DNA from 4 places in the Catenuloplanes sp. NPDC051500 genome. Region 2 is predicted to be linked to each of the others. Evidence: riboswitches for the same ligand, from Rfam matches in the RefSeq annotation. Region 2 holds a riboswitch; each other region holds the start of a gene.
What was found. A riboswitch is a leader RNA that binds a small molecule or an ion and turns the genes downstream of it on or off. The one in region 2 is predicted to bind cyclic di-AMP.
Positions count from the first base shown of each region.

Region 1: linked by a shared signal. The riboswitch ahead of ACIA8K_RS08305 (coiled-coil domain-containing protein) and the one ahead of ACIA8K_RS11075 (NlpC/P60 family protein) in region 2 are both predicted to bind cyclic di-AMP.
Region 3: linked by a shared signal. The riboswitch ahead of ACIA8K_RS14860 (NlpC/P60 family protein) and the one ahead of ACIA8K_RS11075 (NlpC/P60 family protein) in region 2 are both predicted to bind cyclic di-AMP.
Region 4: linked by a shared signal. The riboswitch ahead of ACIA8K_RS01760 (C40 family peptidase) and the one ahead of ACIA8K_RS11075 (NlpC/P60 family protein) in region 2 are both predicted to bind cyclic di-AMP.

Region 1 covers NZ_JBITDX010000003.1:377,604-382,930, reverse strand. Annotated here, with positions in the region: gene ACIA8K_RS08315 (HAD family hydrolase) at 1-300, opposite strand, end outside; gene ACIA8K_RS08310 (hypothetical protein) at 545-1,792, opposite strand; gene ACIA8K_RS08305 (coiled-coil domain-containing protein) at 2,006-3,004, opposite strand; cyclic di-AMP (ydaO/yuaA leader) riboswitch at 3,007-3,138, opposite strand; gene ACIA8K_RS08300 (glycoside hydrolase family 65 protein) at 3,357-5,327, opposite strand, start outside.
Region 2 covers NZ_JBITDX010000004.1:389,558-394,884, reverse strand. Annotated here, with positions in the region: gene ACIA8K_RS11090 (helix-turn-helix transcriptional regulator) at 1-725, shown strand, start outside; gene ACIA8K_RS11085 (helix-turn-helix domain-containing protein) at 833-1,657, shown strand; gene ACIA8K_RS11080 (DUF6232 family protein) at 1,792-2,226, opposite strand; cyclic di-AMP (ydaO/yuaA leader) riboswitch at 3,045-3,184, shown strand; gene ACIA8K_RS11075 (NlpC/P60 family protein) at 3,194-4,228, shown strand; gene ACIA8K_RS11070 (DUF6642 family protein) at 4,286-4,906, opposite strand; gene ACIA8K_RS11065 (RNA polymerase sigma factor RpoD/SigA) at 5,096-5,327, opposite strand, start outside.
Region 3 covers NZ_JBITDX010000006.1:214,503-219,829, reverse strand. Annotated here, with positions in the region: gene ACIA8K_RS14870 (NlpC/P60 family protein) at 130-993, shown strand; gene ACIA8K_RS14865 (LamG-like jellyroll fold domain-containing protein) at 1,120-1,935, shown strand; cyclic di-AMP (ydaO/yuaA leader) riboswitch at 2,073-2,247, shown strand; gene ACIA8K_RS14860 (NlpC/P60 family protein) at 2,310-3,248, shown strand; gene dcd (dCTP deaminase) at 3,405-3,992, opposite strand; gene ACIA8K_RS14850 (pyridoxamine 5'-phosphate oxidase) at 4,050-4,559, shown strand; tRNA gene ACIA8K_RS14845 (tRNA-Gly) at 4,612-4,682, shown strand.
Region 4 covers NZ_JBITDX010000001.1:420,511-425,837, reverse strand. Annotated here, with positions in the region: gene ACIA8K_RS01770 (hypothetical protein) at 1-23, shown strand, start outside; gene ACIA8K_RS01765 (MurT ligase domain-containing protein) at 16-1,236, opposite strand; cyclic di-AMP (ydaO/yuaA leader) riboswitch at 1,617-1,770, shown strand; gene ACIA8K_RS01760 (C40 family peptidase) at 1,776-2,276, shown strand; gene mraZ (division/cell wall cluster transcriptional repressor MraZ) at 2,773-3,204, shown strand; partial or broken gene rsmH (16S rRNA (cytosine(1402)-N(4))-methyltransferase RsmH) at 3,367-4,531, shown strand; gene ACIA8K_RS01745 (hypothetical protein) at 4,548-5,327, shown strand, end outside.

The DNA.
Region 1 (5,327 bases), on a different contig from region 2:
CTGATCGAAAACGAGCGCGGCGGCCAGCCGCTCGATCTCGCGCCGCTCGGCCTCGGTGGCCGGGCGCTCGTTCAGCCGCTCGAAGCAGTCCGCCAGGTTGCGCAGGAAGACGCGGCTGCCGTACCCGTGAGTCTTGGCATTGGCACGTTCCACGTCGTTGAGCACGGCGCGGATCGCGGCGTGGTCAAGTGTGGGGTGGGCGAGCCAGGCGAGGAAGTCGTCGACCACGCGGATGAACAGGATGTTGTTCTCCCACAGCGTGTCGTCGGCGTCGAAGACGAGGGTGCTCATGCTCTGCATCCGATCACGCGGCGGGTGTCGTGTCGTCCGAGTTTCGTGGCGCCGGGCGACCGGCGACGATCCGAGGCCGGAACACGATCGAGCTCGAGGTGGCGACCACGCTTAACAATCGATCCGGCGATATACGGCGCGGCATCGCGACAGGCATATGGGCCGACCGTGACGCTTATTCCGGTACGGCGAATCGCGCATCTGACAATTGTGCGGGCGCTCCGATTGTCGGAACGCCCGCACAATTGTTTGTTCAGGCGACGGTGACAAGTACCGAAAGCGGTGCGGTGGCCTCCAACTCGCCGGACGATGCGGTTCTCCGCACCCGGCCCACCGAAATGTTGAACGCGCTGTCGCCCCGGGCCGGTGGGACCGCGGCCCCGACCCGGCCACCGGCCGGGACGTCGATCAGCGTGACGCTCCAGCCCTCGCCGTTGTGGATGGCGACGCGGACCCGCACCGGCTCGGCCCCGGTGAAGTCCGAGCTGAACGACAGGTAGAGGCGGCGGGTGCCGACGATCGGGTTTCCGGGCCGGCCGGCCGGCTCGACCGGGATCGACACCGCGTACCGCCGATCGATCAGGTTCTGGTTCTCGTCGAAGGCGAAACCGGCCGGGACCGGGATGACCTGGTATGACATCTCGTCTTCTTCCTCTCCTCGCGGGCTCTCCGAGCGCGCCTTCCAGGTTTCGATCGATTCACCGCGGAGGATCGACATGAGCCGGTCGAGCGCGTCCTGGGTGGCGACGAACCGGCGGATGATCGACAGGTGCAGGTGCCAGAGGTGGGTGTCGTCCCGGCCCGGGTCCGGCCCGGCGTCGGCCCCGACGCCCAGCGCGCGGCCGCCGGTGAGCACGTAGCAGTAGACCGTCCGGCTGTCCTTGGTGCCGATGAACTCCCGGATGATCGGCGCGCCGCCGATGAACAGGCGCTCGTCCCGCGCCCGGCATGCCACGTCCATCCGGGTGGTGTACTTGCGCATCGCCGTGTCGGACATGGTCAGGTCGATCGCGGCGGCCTTGTCGCCCGGGCCCTGCCTGTCGTTCGCCACGTCGGCCCGCGAATAGTCGCTTGTGGCGAGCGCGTTGCGGTAGTTGTGGTAGCCCGGCTTGGCCGCGTAGACGCCGCCGAGCTGCACGGACGGCTCGAACGCGTCGAACTGCCCCCAGAAGCGCCAGATCTCCGCCGTGATCTGTGCCGGGTTCGGGTTCGCCGCGGCAAGCGCCAGCGGTGGCTGACTGTCCGGGTCCTCCGGCGGGGCGATCACGTCGTAGTCGTCGCCGGCCGCGATCGCGACGACGTCGGGCTGGCGGAGCCGGACGGGCTGGCCCGCACGCAGCCGGAATCCGTCGTCCACCCGGTCGTAGTACCACCCGGTCGCCGTGCTCTTGTCCGCGAGGACGAACCCCGCGGGCTTTCGGATGGCGTACGTCCGGCCGTCAAGCGGGCCGCCGGTACATCGGCCCTGGAAGATGTCGTTTTCGTCAACGGAGTCTGTCATCGCAATCCGCCGGATCTCCCCTCACACGTCCGTGAAGACGCGCCCGCTGATCTTCTGAACGGTTCCGCGCCGGTCGCGTCCCGTCAAGTGCGGGTCGCCCGGTCGGTTGATTTATCCACCGCCGGAAATCAGCAAACCTGTATGCGTGTGACATATGCAAGAACCCGCGGGATGCGCTTATCCCGCGGGTTCTCGAACGGATCCTGAACTACATCAGATCACCGATAGGTGTACGTGGTTCGTATGGTCACCCGAAGGGCTGCCACCACCCGAGTAGGACTGCCAGCCGCTCGACGGCAGCCAGATCCGGCGGAACCAGATCACGTAGAGCACGCCGAGGCGGTCCGCGTTCTTGATGTAGAAGTTCGCCAGGTTGTCGCCGTAGACCTTGTCCGAGCCGGCCGCGACGCCGCCGAAGCCGCTCGCCTGGGCCGACCAGTCACAGGCCCGGCCGCGTGGGTGTTCGCCGCCGTCCTCCGCGCTGCGGTAGCAGGACACGAAGTGGTTGAACCCCGCCGATTTCGTCTGCTTGTAGGCGTGCAGCAGGCGCGGCGTGATGCAGCCGCCGGTCGGGGTCGGGTCGTTCACCGTGCAGCCCTCGGAGGGGAAGGAGCCGTCCGAATTGCGCTCGGCCGACGCCGCGACCGCGGCGGAACCGGAGCCGGACTCGACGTTCGCTGCGGCGCCGCCACCGGCTGCCTTCAGCGCGCTCTCCGCCTGCTTCTTCCGCTTCTCCATGTTCTCGACCTGCTTCTTCTGCTCACCGATCTCAGACTCGATGGCAGTCTTCGCACGCGAGGCCTCGTCCTTCGCGGTGACCAGGTTCTGGACCTGCTTCTCCTGGTTGATCGTCATGGTCTCGACCAACGTGGCGCGGTCCATGAACCCGTCGCCCTCGGACGCGTTCAGAATCGCGACCATCGGGGCGAGGCGTCCGTTGCGGTACGTGCGGCCGGCCAGCTCGCCGACAGTCTTCTCCCGGACCACGAGGTCCGACTCGATGGTCTTGAGCTCCTCGGTCAGCTCCTTCTGGCGCTTCTCCGAGGCGGCAAGCTTGTTCTTCGCCTCGACGAAGCCCTTGCTGGCCGCGTCGAGCTGTTCTCTGAGCTGATCTGAGCCGCCCTCGTCGATCGCGTAGGCAGGCGTCGCGAGCGCGGCCGTGGCACCGCTCGCCAGCAGCACGGCAAGCACCGCTATTCGCCGTAGGCGCATCATGTCCCTTTCTCGGACCGCCGGCCGGGTTAGCTGACGGGTTCGGGATGGGAACGACACCCCTACCGCTTGACGCGGATTCACCCCACAAACGTGGTTCCCCGACTCGCTGTGCGATTTGGCGGTGGTGGTCACTGGCGCCGGTGCGGCGCCCGCTGATGACAACCGGCGGCAAGACTACCCAGGTGCGACAAACAGCCACGCTCAAGATCACGAAACTTAAGAAAACCCTATAGTCACAGAAAGTGCCCGCTCAATGACCCTAAATCATAGAGCGACATCTAAATGGTACGGAAATAGGCCGCCCCGGTTTCCCGAGGCGACCTATCCTGACCAGTTGTCGATCGGCTGACTACAGAGAGCTTGACCGTCGTGCCGGCGCGCGACCGGCCGGCTGATGCGGCTCCGGCCCGACGTCGGTGCGCTCCGGAATCGCCATGGTCACCGACTTGTCCGCGGACACGGTGACCAGCTCGCCATGGTGCACGAGTGTGATGCTTTTCTCACCCGTGCCGTTCCGCAGCGAGTAGGTGACCTCGTCGCTGCGTACGTCCACCCGCAGCCGCAGCCCGCGCCAGAGCAGCGCGAACTCCATCCGGGTGATCCGCTCCGGCAGGCGGGGGTTGAAGGACAGCTGACTGCCGTGGTCCCGCATGCCGCCGAGACCCATCACCAGCGAGATCCACGATCCGCCCAGCGACGCCACGTGCAGGCCCTCGCGCGCGTTGTTGTGCAGGTCGTGCAGGTCCATCAGCGCGGCTTCGCCCAGGTAGTCGTGGGCGAGCTCCAGGTGCCCGGTCTCCGCCGCCAGCACCGCCTGCGTACAGGCGGAGAGCGACGAGTCACGGACCGTCCGGGCCTCGTAGTAGGCGAAGTTGCGCTGCTTCTCCTCGTCGCTGAACGCATCGCCGCGCCACAGCATCGCGAGCACCAGGTCCGCCTGCTTCACGACCTGCTTGCGGTAGAGGTCGAAGTACGGGTAGTTCAGCAGCAGCGGGTAGTTCTCCTGCGGCGTGCCCTCGAAGTCCCATTCCTGCAGCCGGGTGAAGCCCTCCGACTGCTGGTGCACACCGAGTTCGTGGTCGTACGGCAGGTGCACGGCCGCGCCCGCGTCCCGCCAGCCCGCGATCTCCTCCTCGTCGATGCCGGCGGCGCTCGCCTTCTCCGGGTACTTCAGCGCCACCTCCGCCGCCGCGTAGAGGTTCTGCTGGGCCATCAGGTTGGTGTAGATGTTGTCGTCCACCACGGCCGTGTACTCGTCCGGGCCGGTCACGCCGTCGATGTGGAAGCGGCCGTGCCGGTCGTGGTGGCCGAGCGAGCGCCACAGCCGGGCCGTCTCGATCAGCAGATCGAACCCGTAGTCGCGCTCGAAGTCCTCGTCCCCGGTCGCGGTCACGTAGCGGCGGGCCGCGTCCGCGATGTCCGCCGCGATGTGGAACGCCGCGGTGCCGGCCGGCCAGTACGCCGAGGTCTCGTGCCCGCGGATGGTCCGCCACGGGAACGCCGCGCCGCGCAGGCCGAGCGTCTCGGCCCGTTCCTTGGCGAGGTCGAGCGTGGCGTGCCGCCAGCGGAGCACGTCCTTGGCCGCATCCGGCTGCGTGTAGGTGAGCACCGGCAGCACGAACGTCTCGGAGTCCCAGAACGTGTGGCCGTCGTACCCGGGGCCGGTCAGCCCCTTCGACGCGATCGGCCGCATCTCCGCCCGGGCGCCGGCCTGGAGCACGTGGAAGAGCGCGAAGCGCACCGCCTGCTGCACCTCCGGGTCGCCCTCGACCTTGACATCCGAGTGGTCCCAGAACGCGTCCAGGTACTCCCGCTGCGCCGTGACCAGCCCGTCCCAGCCGGTCAGCCGCGCACTTGCCAGTGCGGCGCCGACCTGGTCACGGAGCGCGGGCACGGAGCGCCGGCTGGACCAGCCGTACGCGATGAACTTGATGATCCGGAGCTTCTGCCCCGGCTCGAGCATGCAGGCGACAGTGGTCCGCATCCAGTCCGGGTTGCCCTCGGTCTTGACCATGTGGCGGCCGTCCGTCTCCACCACGTGCTCCATCGCGGCGGCCATCCGCAGCTGGCTGTTCTTCGTGCTGTGGATCAGCAGTCCGCCCAGGTCCTGGACCAGGTGCTCCTCCGCCACGAGCGGAGACTCCAGCAGCGCCGCGACCCGGGGGTCACGCTTGGTCGGCGGCAGCTGCTCGTTCGACACCAGCTCGGACTGCACGATCACCCGGGCCGGGCCGTTGACCGGCTCGACCTCGTAGCAGATCGCGGCGATCGCGCGCTGGGTGAAGGACACCAGGCGGGTCGAGCGCACCCGCACCGACCG
Region 2 (5,327 bases):
CCGGCACGGTCTCCATCTCGACGAATGATCTGAAGGCGCTGCTCCAGCACTACCGGATCGTCGAGCCGGACACGGTGGCGGAGCTGCTCGGCCTCGCCCGGCTGGCCCGTCAGCGCGGCTGGTGGGTGCAGTACCGCGAGATCTTCGACCGCGAGCGCGCCTACTACGACTACGTCGGGCTGGAGGCGGAGGCCGGCGCGCTGCGCGTCTTCCAGCCGATCGGCATGCCGGGCCTGCTGCAGACCGAGTCGTACGCGCGGGCCTACATCAGCGCCGCCGTCCCCTCCCAGGTCGACGCGGACGATGTGGCAGCCCGCGTCGGGCTGCGCCTGCGCCGCCAGGAGGAGCTGTTCTCCCGGCCGGTCCCGCCCACGCTTCAGGTGATCCTCGACGAGGCGAACCTGCACCGGCACATCGGCGGCAGCGGAGTGCTCCGCGAGCAGCTGGAGCGGCTGCTCACGGACGGCGCGAAAGACCACGTCACGCTGCAGATCCTGCCGTTCACCGCGGAAAGCTACGGCGCGACCGGGCAGTTCAACCTGCTTTCCTTCGAGGCCGGCACGCCGGACGTCGTCTACATCGAGACCACCCCGACCGTCGCGCTCGTCGACCACCCCGCGGAGGTCGAGACCTACCGGCAGACCTTCGCCCGACTGCAGAAGCTCGCACTAGACCCCAGCGAGTCGCTCGCCATGATCAACAAAATGGTCACCGAGATGGCCTGAGGGCACATATAGGCGGATGCGGTTACGCGATGACACACGACCAGAGCGAAGACCCGGGCCACGGATCACGGCCGGCGCGGCGGACGGCCGCCCGGCAGGGGCCCTCGATGGGCCGGCGACGACTCAGCCACGCGCTGAAGGCGGCGCGTGAGGCCGCGGGACAGACCCGCGGCGACGTGGCGGCCGCGATGGACTGGTCGCTGTCGAAGGTGATCCGGATCGAGGCCGGCACGGTCGGCATCTCCACGATCGACGCCCGCGCGCTCGCCGCGCTCTACGGCATCACCGCGCCGGACCGGGTGGAGGAGCTTCTCTCGCTGGCCCGCAACTCCCGGCTGCGCACCTGGTGGTCGACGCTGCGCGACCGGGTGAACCCGTCCTACTACGCCTACATCGGCCTGGAGGACGAGAGCGTCGAGGTGCTCTACTTCGCGCCGACCACGCTTCCCACGCTGCTGCAGACCCGGGACTACGCGGCCCGCAGCACGCCGCCGCTGCCGACCGGCGACCGGAACACCCGGATCGACGTGCGGCTGAAGCGGCAGGAGGAGATTCTGAACAAGACCCGCCCGCCGAAGATCATCGCGATCATCGACGAGGCGGTGCTGCACCGGATCGCCCAGGCGCACAAACAGGCGCCGGAGCAGCTCAGCCACCTGGTCTCGCTGAGCACGGCGCCGCACATCACGATCCAGGTGCTGCCGTTCAGTGCGGGCCCGCCGCCGGTGGTGGCGCCGTTCACGATCCTCCAGTTCCCGGACCCGGCGGACGAGGACGTGATGTACGTCGAGAACGCGGTCTCCGACGAGGTGATCGACCGCCCCGAGGAAGTCCGCCCCTATCTCGACATGTTCCGCGAGCTGCGGGCGAAGTCGCTTGATCCGGACGAGTCGCTGGCCTGGATAAAGCAGATCGTGGACGATCCCGGGTAACCGGCACAGATGATCGGGGACACGCCTTGGTAGGCGCGCCCCCGATCTCCTCGGACGGTTATCTGAAAGGGTGGTGTCGTGCCGCCACACCCCGGTCGGTCATTGTCACAAGGGCACGGACATCCTGCGTTGACTTACATGGCGTACGGATTGATCGACGACACCGGCGCACTGACGCCACCGAGCCTCGCCACCTCCTGTGCGCGCACCAGTGCACGCGACACCTGGCCGTACTGTCGTTCGCTGTCGCTGACGAAGAGCCGCACGCTCATGCCCCGGTAATCCCCCCAGAGCTCAAAGACGCGCGGCCTGGCGCGGTTGCCGACCACGCCGAGCAGCATCGGCACGAACGCGGCCGCCCCCATGACGACGTAGGCCGCCGGGCCGAGCGCGTGCAGGCCGTTCCCGAAGCTGAGCGCCGCGAAAACGGCCAGCAGGCTCACTCCGGAAGCGGCGACCGCACGCACGGTGAGCGGGTCGAACGGACCGCGCACGGTCCGCAGCCCGGCCAGCTCGCTTGTCGGCCACCGTCGGCCGCCGACCTCGAAGTACTGGTCGGTGACGATCACGGAGGCCGCGTCGAACGAGACCCTGCTGTGTGGCGCATTGCCGGGAGATGCGTAGCGACGGGTTGAACGCGGCGAGTAACGAGCGCTATTCTCCATCCGAGTCCTCCTGCGGCTCTCTGGAGTTGGTCTGTTGTTTACGGCGATCGCGGGTGGTGAAATCCGGTTGCCGCCGGTCCACCACACCGCGTCGTCGTGGAAACTCCCCCGCCCCCGAGACAGTGATCTGAAACAGAGGCCGGTTTCCGAACTCGTGGGTGCGACTCCGAAAACCGCTTTTGAGCTCAGCGCGCGCCGGAGAAAATCGCCGGGTCATTCCTGCAAGAAGAACCGCTGCCCTTGCGGGAAAACCCTGAGACCTCCCCACTCGCCATACTCCCAACCGCCCGCCACAAATGGGAAGAGGGCAATCTGCCAGGTGGCTGTTTTCCACCCGTCAGAGCGGGGTTGAGCCGCGCAATCCGGGCACTTTCAGCCGCTTTTGTCCGCAAAGCGGGCCGGCTCGCTCCCGTAAATACTCGCCAATCGCACTTTTGGGACCCAGACGGCCACGATCTTCCGTGGCAATGACGCGGGGATATCGCGCAGCTACGCTCCGCTATCACGATATTTGCCTAATAACCGGCGAAAGCACGCGAATGACTACGGTCACCCTTTCGATCCTCCCCATTGGTCGTTACCGTGGGTTCCGCCGGACCTGGTCTACAGTCACTCCCCCCGGATTGACGCCAGCCCGGCGCCGCCGAATCGCCCGGATACCGGACGGTGGCGCTCCCCGCGCCGCTCCTCCCGAACCCGCTTGACGCAGGCCATGCCAGGCCCATCTGGCCCGGCCTCGCGAACGGCGTCGTGGCGAACCGGGGACCCACAGGTCCCACCGGGGTGAATCCGCGCTCGCGCGGTAGGGCGACCTTCTGGCCCGAATCCGTCAGCTAACCCGGTAGGCGGCACGGAAGAAGGGCTCACCCCGTTGTCAGCTTCGCGTGCGATTCTGCGCACCGTCGCGCTGGCGGTCATGGCGGTCGGCATCCTGGCCCCGACCTCCGCCGCCCACGCCGACCCGTCCAGCGCCGAACTCACGACCCGGATCGACAAGGCCGCCACTGAGCTGGAGGTCGTGATCGAGTCCTACAACAAGATCAACGAAGAGCTGAAGGCCACCCAGGCGGCGGCAAAGCAGCTCGGCGAGAAGACCGTCGCGCTGGAGGCCCAGCTCAAGGACGGCAAGGTGGTCGTCGGTCAGCTGGCCAGCCGGGCGTACAAGTCCGGCCGGTTCGGTGACGCCGGCACGCTGCTGGAGCTGTCCGACAGCAAGGACCTGGTCACCGGCCTCAGCGTGCTGGAGCAGGTCGCCGAGACCCGCAACACCCAGGTCGCCACGTACACCGCCACCTCAGCGCAGTACGCCGAGGAGAAGGCGAAGCTCGACGCCGCCGAGAAGAAGCAGCAGGCGCAGCGCGACGAGATCAACAAGCGGGCCGGCGCCATCGAGGGCGACCTGAAGAACCTCTACTCGATGCGCAAGGCCGCGTACGGCCGCGAGCAGGCCGAGGCCACCCCGCCGCCGCCCGCCCCCGACAACACCGGCGGCGGCGGTAACAACAGCGGGGGCGGCGGTAACAACAACAGCGGGGGCGGCGGCACGGCGCCGAGCGCACCCGCCGGCTCGAGCGCCGTGGTGCAGTTCGCCTACGCCCAGCTCGGCAAGCCGTACATCTACGGCTCCGCGGGCCCGGGTGGTTTCGACTGCTCCGGGCTGGTGAAGTCTGCCTGGGCGAAGGCCGGCAAGTCGCTTCCGCACAACGCCGCGATGCAGTGGAACGCGATGGCGCACATCTCCGCCTCCCAGCTGCAGCCCGGCGACGCGGTCTTCTACCGGAGCCTGGCGCACGTCGGCCTCTACATCGGCAACGGCAAGGTGATCCACGCTCCCACGCCGGGCGACGTGGTCTCGGTCGCGCCGGTGAACATGATGCCGCCGTACGGGTACGGCCGGGTCAGATAGCACCACAGGACGACGACAGGGCGGGGAGCGCGAGCTCCCCGCCCTGTTTCACGTCAGTCAGGCCACGGTCGCCTGTGCGGGCACCCGGGGCCGCGTGCCGGGCCGCCAGGTGCGCCCGTTGGCGTAGACGATCCGGAAGCCCAGGTACGCCGCCAGCTCCCGCCAGGGGCCGGACCCCATCCGCTTCTCCGCCGCGTTCACAAGCGCGCCGTTCGCGAGCACGTCAAGCAGCACGGTCTCGAACGCGGCCGAGTCCACCCAGTCGACCTCCCGGGTGTAGCCGCACACCATCGCGGCCCCGGAGACGTCCAGGAAGTCCTGCAGCACCGCGTCCGAGGCCTTCAGCACCGAGCAGGACCCGAAGTAGAGGCGCTTGTCCTGGCACCGCCCGGCCAGCTGCTCCGCGACGTCGTCCAGTTCGACCGTGGACTTGTCGGTGAGGCAGAGCCGGCCCGGCTCGCCGTGCATCGCGAAGAAGCCCACCCGGTAGTCGCTGTACTGCTTCAGCAGCCACCGGTCCAGGAAGTAGCTCAGCTCCTCCGGCGTGGCCACGTCCCGGTAGATGAACCGGATCCGGCGCAGGCGCTCCAACAGCTCCAGGGTGGGAATGACCGAGCCTCGTTCGTACAGGTCCCGGTGCCACTGCCCTTCGACACAGAAGATGCCGCCGCGCGCCACATGGCCTCCCCCGAGCTGTGGATTCGTACCCGCAGGCGACCATACCCACCCCGCGCCGCCGTGCCCATCGCGCGCGCGGTGAGCGGCGTGCCGCCCAGCGTGCACAGTGACGAACGCAACGGCCGGCCCCGTGATCGGGACCGGCCGGTTCGTGTCGTACCACCGAGGGGTGTCGGGGTGGGATTGTCGCTAGGCGGCCTGGAGGCCCTCCGCGCGGGCCAGCTCGCGGAGCCGGCCGAGCGCCTGGATCTCCAGCTGGCGGATCCGCTCGCGGGAGAGCGAGAACCGCGAGGCCACCTCGGTCAGCGAGTGCTCGCGCCCGTCCTCGAGGCCGTACCGCGCCCGCATGATGCCCGCGGAGCGGTCGTCCAGGTGGTTGAGCAGGCCCTCGATGCGCTGGCGCTCCAGGCCGGTGAGAACG
Region 3 (5,327 bases), on a different contig from region 2:
CTCTCGTTGCGTCCCCATCGTCTTGCGACTCGTGCATTCCTCTCCACCGGCGCGGCTGTTCTCTTCAGCCTGACGCTCCTGGCCGCTCCCGCCCACGCTGAGCCCACCCTCGCGCAGATCGAGGCTCAGATGGACGAGAAATGGCAGGAGCTCGAGCCGACGATCGAGGAATACAACAAGGTCCACGGCGAACTCAAGGCCAACCAGAAGAAGCGGACTGAGCTGGAAGCGAAGATGCAGCCGCTCAACGACCAGATGAAGGTCGCGGTCGACAAGGTCGGCCAGCTGGCCAACGAGTCGTACCGTGCCGGTCCCGCTTCCGGCATCAACTCGATCCTGAAGACCAGCTCGCCGACCGCGCTGACCGACCAGCTCATCTACCTCGACCGGCTGGCCGAGATCGAGCGTGCGGACATCTCGGCCGTGACCACGGCCCGCAGCGAGATGGACAAGCAGAAGGCGGACCTCGACAAGGTCGTCTCCGACCAGGAGAAGCGGGACAAGGAACTCTCCGCGAAGAAGGCGGAGGTCGAGAAGGAGATCGACGCGCTCGAGGAGCTGCAGAAGAAGGCGTACGGCTCGGTGGCGAACGTGCCCAGCAGCGGTAGCACCTCCGGCGGCTCGTGCTCGGCATCCGGTGCCAGCGGTGCGGCGGCCACGGCCGTGGCGACCGCGTGCGCGCAGATCGGCAAGCCGTACGTGTACGGTGCTGCCGGCCCCGGCTCGTTCGACTGCTCCGGCCTGGTCGCCTACGCGTGGGGAGCGGCAGGCGTCGGCCTCCCGCACAGCACCACCGCGCAGTGGAACATGGGCACCGCGGTCAGCGCGGCCCAGGCCCGCGCCGGCGACGTGGTCTTCTTCTACAGCGGTCTGAGCCACGACGGTCTGTACCTGGGCAACGGCAAGATGGTGCACGCGCCGCAGCCGGGCATGTCCGTCGAGGTGCTGAGCATCAACGTGCTGCCGGTGGTCGGCTTCCGCCGCTTCGGCTGACGACTCGTTTTCTCAGGCGGGAGCCCTCACCGGACGGCCGGTGGGGGCTCCTGCTTTTGCATGATTTCCATTGAGGTCCCCGGTGGGTTCGCGAGCGGCACACCAGTCACTCCCCACAATGGTGGAATGTCCGAATCATACGTAATTTGGGGCAGGCTGACCGGCCGGGTGGCCGTGACTGCCGCCGGGGGTGCGGTCCTCGCGCTGCTGGCCGGCGTGGCCGTGACCTCCGACCAGGCCCCGCCGCCCGTCCCCGCGGCGTCGATCACCACAGTCCCCGCCTCCGCCGTGGCGCGTGCGGTGCGCGCGCCGGTCGCCGTGCGCTACACCTTCGACGGCGGCGCGGGCAAGCAGGTCATGGACGCCTCCGGCCGGTACGCGCTGCGGGCCAGGGCCGCGGTCGGCGGGACGCTCGGCTTCTCCCGGCACGGCGCCGGCTGGGCCGCGGTCTTCCCGGCACGCTGCACCGCGCTCCCGCAGAACTGCCCGCGCACGATCCTGGAGGGTGGCGACCCGGCCGCGCTCAACCCCGGCGTCCGGCGGCTCCAGTACGGCGCTGCCGTGCTGATGCGGCCCGCCGACACCGCCGACGGGGCGAACGTGGTGCAGAAGGGCTTCTCCGTCGGCGGCGGCACCCAGTACAAGCTTCAGGTCGACGGTGTCGCCGGGCGGCCCAGCTGCGTCGTGGCGAGCCCGACCCACATCTACCGGGTGGTGGCGCCGGTACGGGTCGCGGACGGCCGCTGGCACGCGCTCGGCTGCACCCGCGCCGGCGCGGCGCTGGCGATCAGCGTGGACGGCGTGGCGCGCGGGTCCACGAAGCTGCCGGCCAACCTGTCCATCGTCAATGCGGAGCCGCTGAGAATCGGCGGTAAGAGCGTGACCGTGAACAACGATCAATATGCGGGCCTGGTCGACGATGTATATGTGACTATCAATTGACAGACAGTTTCCTAACGTAGTGCGACTGCGTTTGTACGTACCGATTTATGGGTTCGATCCGCTTGCGGTGCCCGTTTTGCCTCTCTAACCTTGGGTTCGCCGGGCTCGATGAAGGGCGATCACCCCCGATCGACGCGAGCCCGACACCGCTGAGTCGTCCATCAGGATGAACCGGGGACCCAAGCAGCACGTGGGGTGAATCCGTCGGTCACCACCGACGGTAGGGCGATGACCCTGTGATGAGCGCTACTGCACCGGCCTCATCACGCCCGAACCCGTCAGCTAACCCGGTAGGCGGTCAGGGACACAAGGGAGCTTTGACTTCGGTGGCAGGTATTGCTGCGCTCCGAAATCGGTCCGTCATAGTCGGCGCGATGTCCGCCCTGGCCACCGTGATGGTGGTCATGCTCGGCGGTACCGCTGCCCATGCCGAACCGTCCGTGGCCGAGGTGGAAAAGCAGATCGACGAGGCTTGGCATGATCTTGAGCCGACGATCGAGAAGCACAACTCGACACGCCAGGAGCTGGACAAGAAGAAGAAGCAGGCCGACGCGCTCGGCGTGAAGATCCAACCGCTCAAGTCGCAGGTCGACGCGGTCATGGGCCGGGTCGGCACGATCGCCGCCGAGGAGTACAAGAGCGGCCCGGCGAGCGAGATCGGGTCGATCCTGATGACCGGCTCGCCGACCACGTTCACCGACCAGCTGGAGATGCTCGACCACTTCGCGCGTGTCCAGAGCCGGGACATCGCCCAGGTCGTCGCGCTCAAGGAGCAGCTGGAGTCGGAGAAGGCGCCGCTCGACGCGCTGATCGTCGACCTCACCAAGCAGGAGGCCGAGCTCGCCGCGAAGACCACGGAGATCAACGCCAAGGTCGACGAGCTGCAGGACCTCCGCATCCAGGTCTACGGCAACGGTGGCGGCGGCTCGCTGGCCCCGGCGCCGTGCCCGTACGAGTACCCGGGCGGCAAGCGCAGCACCGTGGTCAAGTTCGCCTGCGCACAGATCGGCAAGCCGTACGTCTGGGCCGCCGCCGGTCCGGACGCCTTCGACTGCTCCGGCCTGATGCTTGCGGCGTGGAACAAGGCAGGCATCTCGTACCCGCACAACGCGGCCGCACAACGCGGGCTGATGAAGTCCGTGAGTAGGGCGAACCTGCAGGCCGGCGACTTCGTCTTCTACCATTCCGACCTGAGTCACGTCGGCATGTACGTGGGGAACGGCTGGGTGGTCCATGCGCCCAACCCCGCGGAACCGGTGCGGATGATGAAGATCGACGCGATGGAGATCCACAGCTTCGGCAGTCCGCTCTAGCAGCGCCTCGCCACAGCTACTACGCGAGCGGGAAGATCAGTCCTCTGATCTTCCCGCTCGTTGCTTTTCCCGGCCACCGCGGAACCGGTGCCCGCGGGAGCGTGCGGGCCGCGACCACCCACAGAGTGGGTATATCCGGATCTTGATCTTCCGGGTCTATTCCGCAGACGCGGTCGGCCAGGTGCGCCAGTTGCGCCAGGCGCGACTCGGGGTCGGGCCGCGTTGTCCCTGGTAGCGGGAGCCGTAGACCTCGGAGCCATACGGGTGCTCGGCGGGCGACGACAGCCGGAAGATGCACAGCTGCCCGATCTTCATGCCCGGCCAGAGCATGATCGGCAGGTTCGCCACGTTCGACAGCTCAAGCGTCACGTGGCCGCTGAACCCCGGGTCGATGAACCCGGCCGTCGAGTGCGTCAGCAGACCCAGCCGGCCCAGGCTGCTCTTGCCCTCCAACCGCCCGGCCAGCTGATCGCCGAGCGAGATGACCTCCAACGTGGAGGCCAGCACGAACTCTCCCGGGTGAAGCACGAACGGCTGCCCCGCCGGGACGTCGACCTCCGCGGTCAGCTCGTCCTGCTGCACCGACGGATCGATGTGCGTGTACAGATGGTTGTTGAAGACGCGAAAGAGCCGGTCAAGCCGCACGTCGATGCTGGACGGCTGGACCAGCGCGGCCTCGAACGGATCGAGGGCCAGCGTGCCGGCCTTGATCTCAGCGACGAGGTCCCGGTCGGAGAGGAGCATCCGGACACCCTACCTTTTGGCCTGGTTGTTCGAACGTGTGTTCGATAGGATTGCGGCATGGCTACCTGGACCACATTCGCCGCTCAACAACCCGGACTGGCCACCGCCATCCGTTCCCTCATGCAGCAGTACGGTCCGGGCCTCGGCTACCTCGCCACCGTCCGCTCCGACGGCGGCCCCCGCGTCCACCCCGTCTCCCCGGTCATCACCGCCGAGGGCCTCTTCTGCTTCATCGTCGACTCCCCCAAACGCCGCGACCTCGACCTCGACGGCCGCTACGCGCTGCACAGCTTCCCGCCCGAGGACAGCGACGACGAGGCCTACCTCGCCGGCTACGCCCACCCGGTCACCGACATCGCCCGCATCCACCGCCTCGCCGGCGACCTCCGCGCCGAACCCCACGTCGACTGGCGCCTCTACGAATTCACAATCGACGTCGCCATGCTCGCCCGCCACGGCCGCGGCGGCGCCACCCCCCTGGCCGCCAACGCCAACGCCCGCCCCGCCGTCCAGGTCTGGCGCGACCACGCCCCAAGCGTCGAAATCGTCATCGGCGGTGCGGCGTGAGGATGGCGCTCGCGCACCTGTCGACCAACCAGGTAGAGTGAGGCGGCACCTCGCGGGTGTAGTTCAATGGCAGAACATCAGCTTCCCAAGCTGACAGTGCGGGTTCGATTCCCGTCACCCGCTCAGCGAACAAAGGCCCAGGTCAGCGGTACGATCCGCAGCCTGGGCCTTTGTCTTTTTGATCTTTTTTTGGGGCTCGTGCCCCCAGGTTCCGCGTGTCCTTCTCCTTCGCGTCCCCCACGAGCTTGCCGAGCGCATTGGCGATCCTCCGATCACGGCCGGCGGTCTTGTGCATGTAGATCAGCGCAGCCCGACTAAGTGGCCATCCGGTTCATCGGGTCTCGCGGCGTCGCGCCGGACTCGGCCGCGCAGGTGTTCCCGGTGGTGCCGGAGGTCGTGAAAGTGCAGACCGGGGACGCTGGCCTTCTCGGTCGCCTCTGATGTGGTCGAGGCACACAAGCAAGCGACCCGCATCCAGGAGGCTGAATGCGGGCCGCGCGGCGGACCGGCACAACGAGGGAGGGGGAACGCCGAGCGCGTTCGCTCCCGGCCGTTGCACCGCGGCGAGCGCAGGATTCGCCGCGGCTGCCATGTGGTCCGCGTGATGAACTTAATCGACTAAGGCGGCGACTGTCGTCCTGCGTACTTCGATTGGGTTACCCGGCAGGCCCCTCGATCGCTGCTGCTCGTCCAGCAGCTCGACTAGCTCACGGACAAGCGCGTCATGCTGATCGGAGGTTATCGGGGGCCATCGGAGAAGATCATCGC
Region 4 (5,327 bases), on a different contig from region 2:
GTGCTCCACTCCGGGTTAATTGACACGGTCCAGCTCCGCTCGGATGTCTTGGAAGGCGGTGTAGTTCGCGATGACCTCCAGCCGGCCCGGTGGCACGCTGGCGATCGCCTCCCCGAAGGTCCGTACGTGCCGGAACGGCACGTCGTTCACGTCGAGGCGGACCGCCAGGTCGTAGGCGCGCTCGCCGGTGATCAGGATCTGCCGTCCGCGCAGTGGCGAGAAGTCGACGTCGAACAGCCAGGACGTGTCCAGGCCGTCGGGGTCGCGGGAGTTGATGGAGAGCAGCGTGGGCGCGTTGTCGGCCATGTCGAAGGCCTCCAGCCAGCTGGCCGGGTTCTTCGCCAGCAGCAGCCGGATGTTGCGCCCGTCGCGGTCGACCTGCGCGTAGCGCCCGGCCACCGAGGCGACCGAGGAGAGCGTGGGCACGGCCTGGAGTGGCCGGATGCCGAACGCGGACGCTACGGCGAGCGCGGTGGCCGCGTTGCCGAGGTTCACCCGGCCGGGCAGTTGCAGGCGGACGAGGTGCCAGGCGCCGCTCGGGTCGAGTACGCCGTCGTCCTCGACGACCCACTGCGGCTGCGGGCGGCGCAGCGGGCAGCCGGTGCACCACCACTGGCCGTCGGCGCGCTCGATTGTCGAGCCGCACTCCGGGCACACCCAGGAGTCGTCCTGCCAGCGCTGTCCCGCGCTGAACCAGGTGACTGTGGGTGAGTTCCCGGCCGCCCAGACGATCATCGGGTCGTCCGAGTTGGCGACGATCATGATTTCCGGGTGCTTGGCAAGCGTGGTGCGCCAGAGCTGGGCGATCATCGCCACCTCCTTGGCCCGGTCCAGCTGGTCGCGGGAGAGGTTGAGCAGCGCGATCACGCGCGGCCGCGTCTCCTCGATGACCTGGGGGAGGTAGTGCTCGTCCACCTCAAGCACCGCGTACGGCGTGGCGCCCGCCTTGGCGAGCGCGGACGTGTGCCCACTTGGCATGTTCGCGCCGAAGGAGTTGGTCGCCACCGGGCCGAGAACGCCCAGGGCGGCCGCGGTGAGCCGGGTGGTGGTGGTTTTTCCGTTGGTGCCGGAGACCAGCGCGATGGCGCGGCCGGCGGCGAGGTGCTCGAGCAGGTCGGGGTCGATCTTGAGCCCGATCCAGCCACCGATCACGGACCCGTCCCCCCGCCCGGCCGCGCGGGAGAGCGCGGCAGCGGTGCGGGAGACCTGGGTCGCGACCTTGGCGCGGAGGGGCAGGTTGCCTTGCGTCACCCGTGCGAGGTTACCGGACCGGCACCGCTTCACGATCGGCTCGTTCGGCCCCTTGCATGCTGTCCGGGCGGACCAATTGATCACGCTGGCGATACGTCGGAGCGCATCCGTGTGACAGCGATTTGTGTGGGAAGCTTCACCGGTTTCGATATACGGAGCGTGTCCGGGTCGGCGCCGCATTTCGGGCACCGGACACACCGGGGTCGCGGGGCGGACATGCCAACCTCGGAGGGTAATCATTCGGCGGCCGGGGCGTGCTCCCGTGGTCCGCTACAAACGACGAGCCGGTAAGCGTCGTGCCACCGGCCGCGCCGACCGCGGGACACACCGAACCCTGCCCGTCCCGGGCGTCGCGACACCCCTCGCAGCACATGGCACTCACGGGCAGGGGCGGGGGAACCACAGTTCCAGGACGGCTCGCATCGCGGGCCTTGGGGTGAAGTCCGGCGTCAGGCCGGACCGGGCACGTTTCGGCGCCCGAATCCGACAGCTAACCCCGCAGGTGCGCCGAAAGGATTTCTTTCGTGTTGACGCATCTCCCGGTCCGGCCCTCCTCGACGCCGGTCCGGCGCTTCACCGTGCCCCGATTCGCGTTGCTTGCGGCGTTGCTCGCGCTCTGTGTCACCGCCGGTCAGTTGACAGGTGTGGACCGGGCGGACGCGGCGGCCTCGCAGAAGGGTGCGGCGGTCGTCGCGTTGGCCAAGAGCCTGGCCGGCAAGCGGTACCGGGCCGGCGGCGCGAGCCCGAGCGGTTTCGACTGCTCCGGCTACACGCAGTACGTCTACCGGAAGGCGGCCGGGCGCACGCTTCCGCACAGTGCGGACCGCCAGCAGCGTTACGGCGCCGCGGTGTCGAAGGCGCAGGCCCGCCCGGGCGACCTGCTCGTCTTCCGGCACGGCGCGCAGGGGTTCCACACCGCGATCTACGCGGGCGGGGACTGGATGTACGACGCGCCGCAGCCGGGTATGCGGGTGGGCAAGCACCGGATCTGGTCGCGGAGTTACGTGGTCCGACGAATAGTCTGATATGGACCGCTTTACGTGCCTGTGACATCTACCGGCCCCTGCCGCGTCCGGCAGGGGCCGGTGTCCCGGCCGCCTGCCCCCGGTCTGAGTGAACACTTGTTTTCCGGGACGTTCGCAGCGGTCGCTCAGAGATCACGAACGGGGACGGTGGGTGTCGGTTATTTCCCTCCACTTCCCTCCACGCAACCGTCCGCCGCCCAGCAGACCGCCGAAAAACCGACCGAAAAATCACCATAAAGGGTACGGCGAAGAGGCCGATCCGAACGGATGTCGGAAACCGGACGGGCGTACTGGATCAAGTCCCTCCACCCTCGACAACCCTCCGTGACGTGCTGTTTTGCACCGTCATGCCCCTTGACTAGGGGCCATTTCTGGTTGCGGGTGGAGGGAAGTGGAGTAAAGTGGGGCCACATGGCGGGGTCGTGGAGAGCCCGCCGGCCCGAGTGATCTGCGGCACCGCGAATGCCGCCGTCGAGGGCGAGGGGGGTGCGCCGCGATGTTTCTCGGCACCCATACCCCGCGCCTGGATGACAAGGGCCGGCTGATCCTCCCGGCCAAGTTCCGGGACGAGCTGGCGGGAGGTGTCGTGATCACAAAAGGGCAGGAACGCTGCCTCTACGTCTTCCCGATGCCCGAGTTCCAGCGCATCTCGGAGGAGCTCCGGACCGCCCCGATGACGCACAAGGCGGCGCGGGCGTACAGCCGGGTCTTCTTCGCCAGCGCACACGACGAGGTGCCGGACCGGCAGGGTCGCGTCACCATCCCCGTCCTCCTCCGGGAGTACGCGGGGCTGGATCGTGAACTGGTCGTGATCGGCGCCAGCACCCGGGTCGAGATCTGGGACAAGCAGGCCTGGGAGACGTATCTCGCGGAGAGCGAGGACGACTTCGCCGACATCGGGGAGGGGGTGCTACCCGGCGGTCTGTAGCGATCGGACCCGTACTGCGAGATCTCCAGCCGCTCGGCGCTCCTGAGACCCCTTCCCCGGTATCAGGCGCGACGGTGGTGACGCCAAGAGAGCGGATGGGGATCTGGCGGTACGGTCTTCGTCGCACTGCTGGCGGGCACTGCGTGAAACGAATCGTCACAGATGGGGGTCGACATGGGGGTGCCCGAGCCGGAGCTCGTGGCCGAGGGCCTGGAATGGCAGGCGCGCGGCACGCACGTGCCCGTCCTGCTGGAGCGGTGCCTGGCGCTGCTCGCCCCCGCGCTGACCGGTGAGAAACCGGTCTATGTGGACACGACCCTGGGTCTCGGCGGACATGCCGAGGCGATCCTGACCGCGAACCCACGGCTGACGCTGATCGGCCTGGACCGGGACACCGAGGCGCTTGAACACTCGCGCCGCCGGCTGGACCGGTTTGCCGACCGCACCCACCTGGTGCACGCGGTCTCGTCCGAGCTGCCCGAGGTGCTGGCGCGACTCGGATTCGAGCAGATCGACGGCGCTCTGTTCGATCTCGGTGTCTCCTCGTTGCAGCTCGACGCGCCCGATCGCGGGTTCGCCTACTCCCAGGACGCTCCGCTGGACATGCGGATGGACCAGGGCAGTGGCGTGACCGCGGAGGACGTGGTCAACGACTACGAGCCAGGCGCACTGGTCAGGCTGCTGCGGGTGTACGGCGAGGAGAAGTTCGCGACCCGCGTCGTCTCGTCGATAGTCCGGGAGCGGGGGCGTTCCCGGATCACGTCGACGCGGCGTCTGGCAGACCTGGTCAGAGACTCCATTCCGGCCGCAGCCCGGCGTACCGGCGGAAATCCTGCAAAAAGAACGTTTCAAGCGTTACGCATCGAGGTAAATGGCGAACTCGCCGCCCTTGAATCGGCGCTACCGGCGGCTCTCGATGCGTTGGCGCCTGGCGGCCGGGTGGTCGTCATGTCCTATCAGTCGCTAGAGGACCGCATCACCAAGCAAGCACTCGCAGCGCGAGCCCGCAGTACCGGGCCGATCGAACTTCCGTTCGAGCTTCCCGGTACCGGACCCACGCTGCGACTTCTCACCCGTGGCGCGGAGCCGCCCACCGAGGAGGAGGTCGCGGAGAACCCGCGAGCCGCCTCGGTACGACTCCGGGCCGCGGAACGCATTGCCGGTGGGGACACCGGGGCCGTCCGCGAACGGCCCCGAAGGTCACGCCGGTCCGGCGCGGGGGCGCCGGAGTCGTCCGGATAGGACGGCGGGCAGGCGGGGGCCGGGCAGGGGTTCCGCAGTGTCCAGGGACTTCACGTCCCGAGGGGAAGACGACGGGACGAAGACACTGAGGGGGAGGGAACATGAGCGTCAACAAGCGCGACCGGGGCGACATCAGCGCCGGGCGCGAGACGGTGCAGCGCGCACCGCGGTCGGGGGGCCGGACCGCGGCGCAGTGGGCTCCGGCGGAGGGCTCGGAGGCGATCGTCCGCGGCATGGCCGGGCGTCGCGCCGAGCGGCAGAACGCGGCACGCGGCCGGGGGGCCGCCACGCCGTCCACGGGGGACAACCGCGCGGCGGACCAGGGGATCCCGCAGCGCGCCGAGCGACTGAGCTCGCTTGAGCGCATCGAGCGCCGGGAGCGGGCGGCGGCCGCCGCCGGCATCGCGGCGGAGCAGGAGCGGGCGGCCACCCGGGCCGGCCGCCAGGACCGCGCGACCCGCGCCGAGCGCCTCGACCGGACCGAGCGGGCTGACCGGCCCGAGCGCCTTGATCGTCCCGAGCGGGCTGACCGTCCCGAGCGGGCTGACCGTCCCGAGCGGCCTGAGCGGTCCGAGCGGTCCGAGCGCCTTGACCGTCCCGAGCGGGTCGAGCGTCTCGACCGCGCCGAGCGGTTCGACCGCTTCGACCGGGGCGAGCGTGTTGAGCGCGCCGACCGGGCCGTGAGCCGGAACGCGGGTGGCTCCCGCAAGCCCGGCACGCGGTCCGCGGCCCCGCGCGGCACGCAGAGCGCACGCGGCACGCAGAGCGCACGTGGCACCCAGGCGGCGCGCGGCGCCGGCACGCGTACCCCGCGGGCCACGTCGTCCTCCGCGCCTGTCGACCTGTCGGCGGCGCGGGGCCGCCGGTACGCGACGGACGGC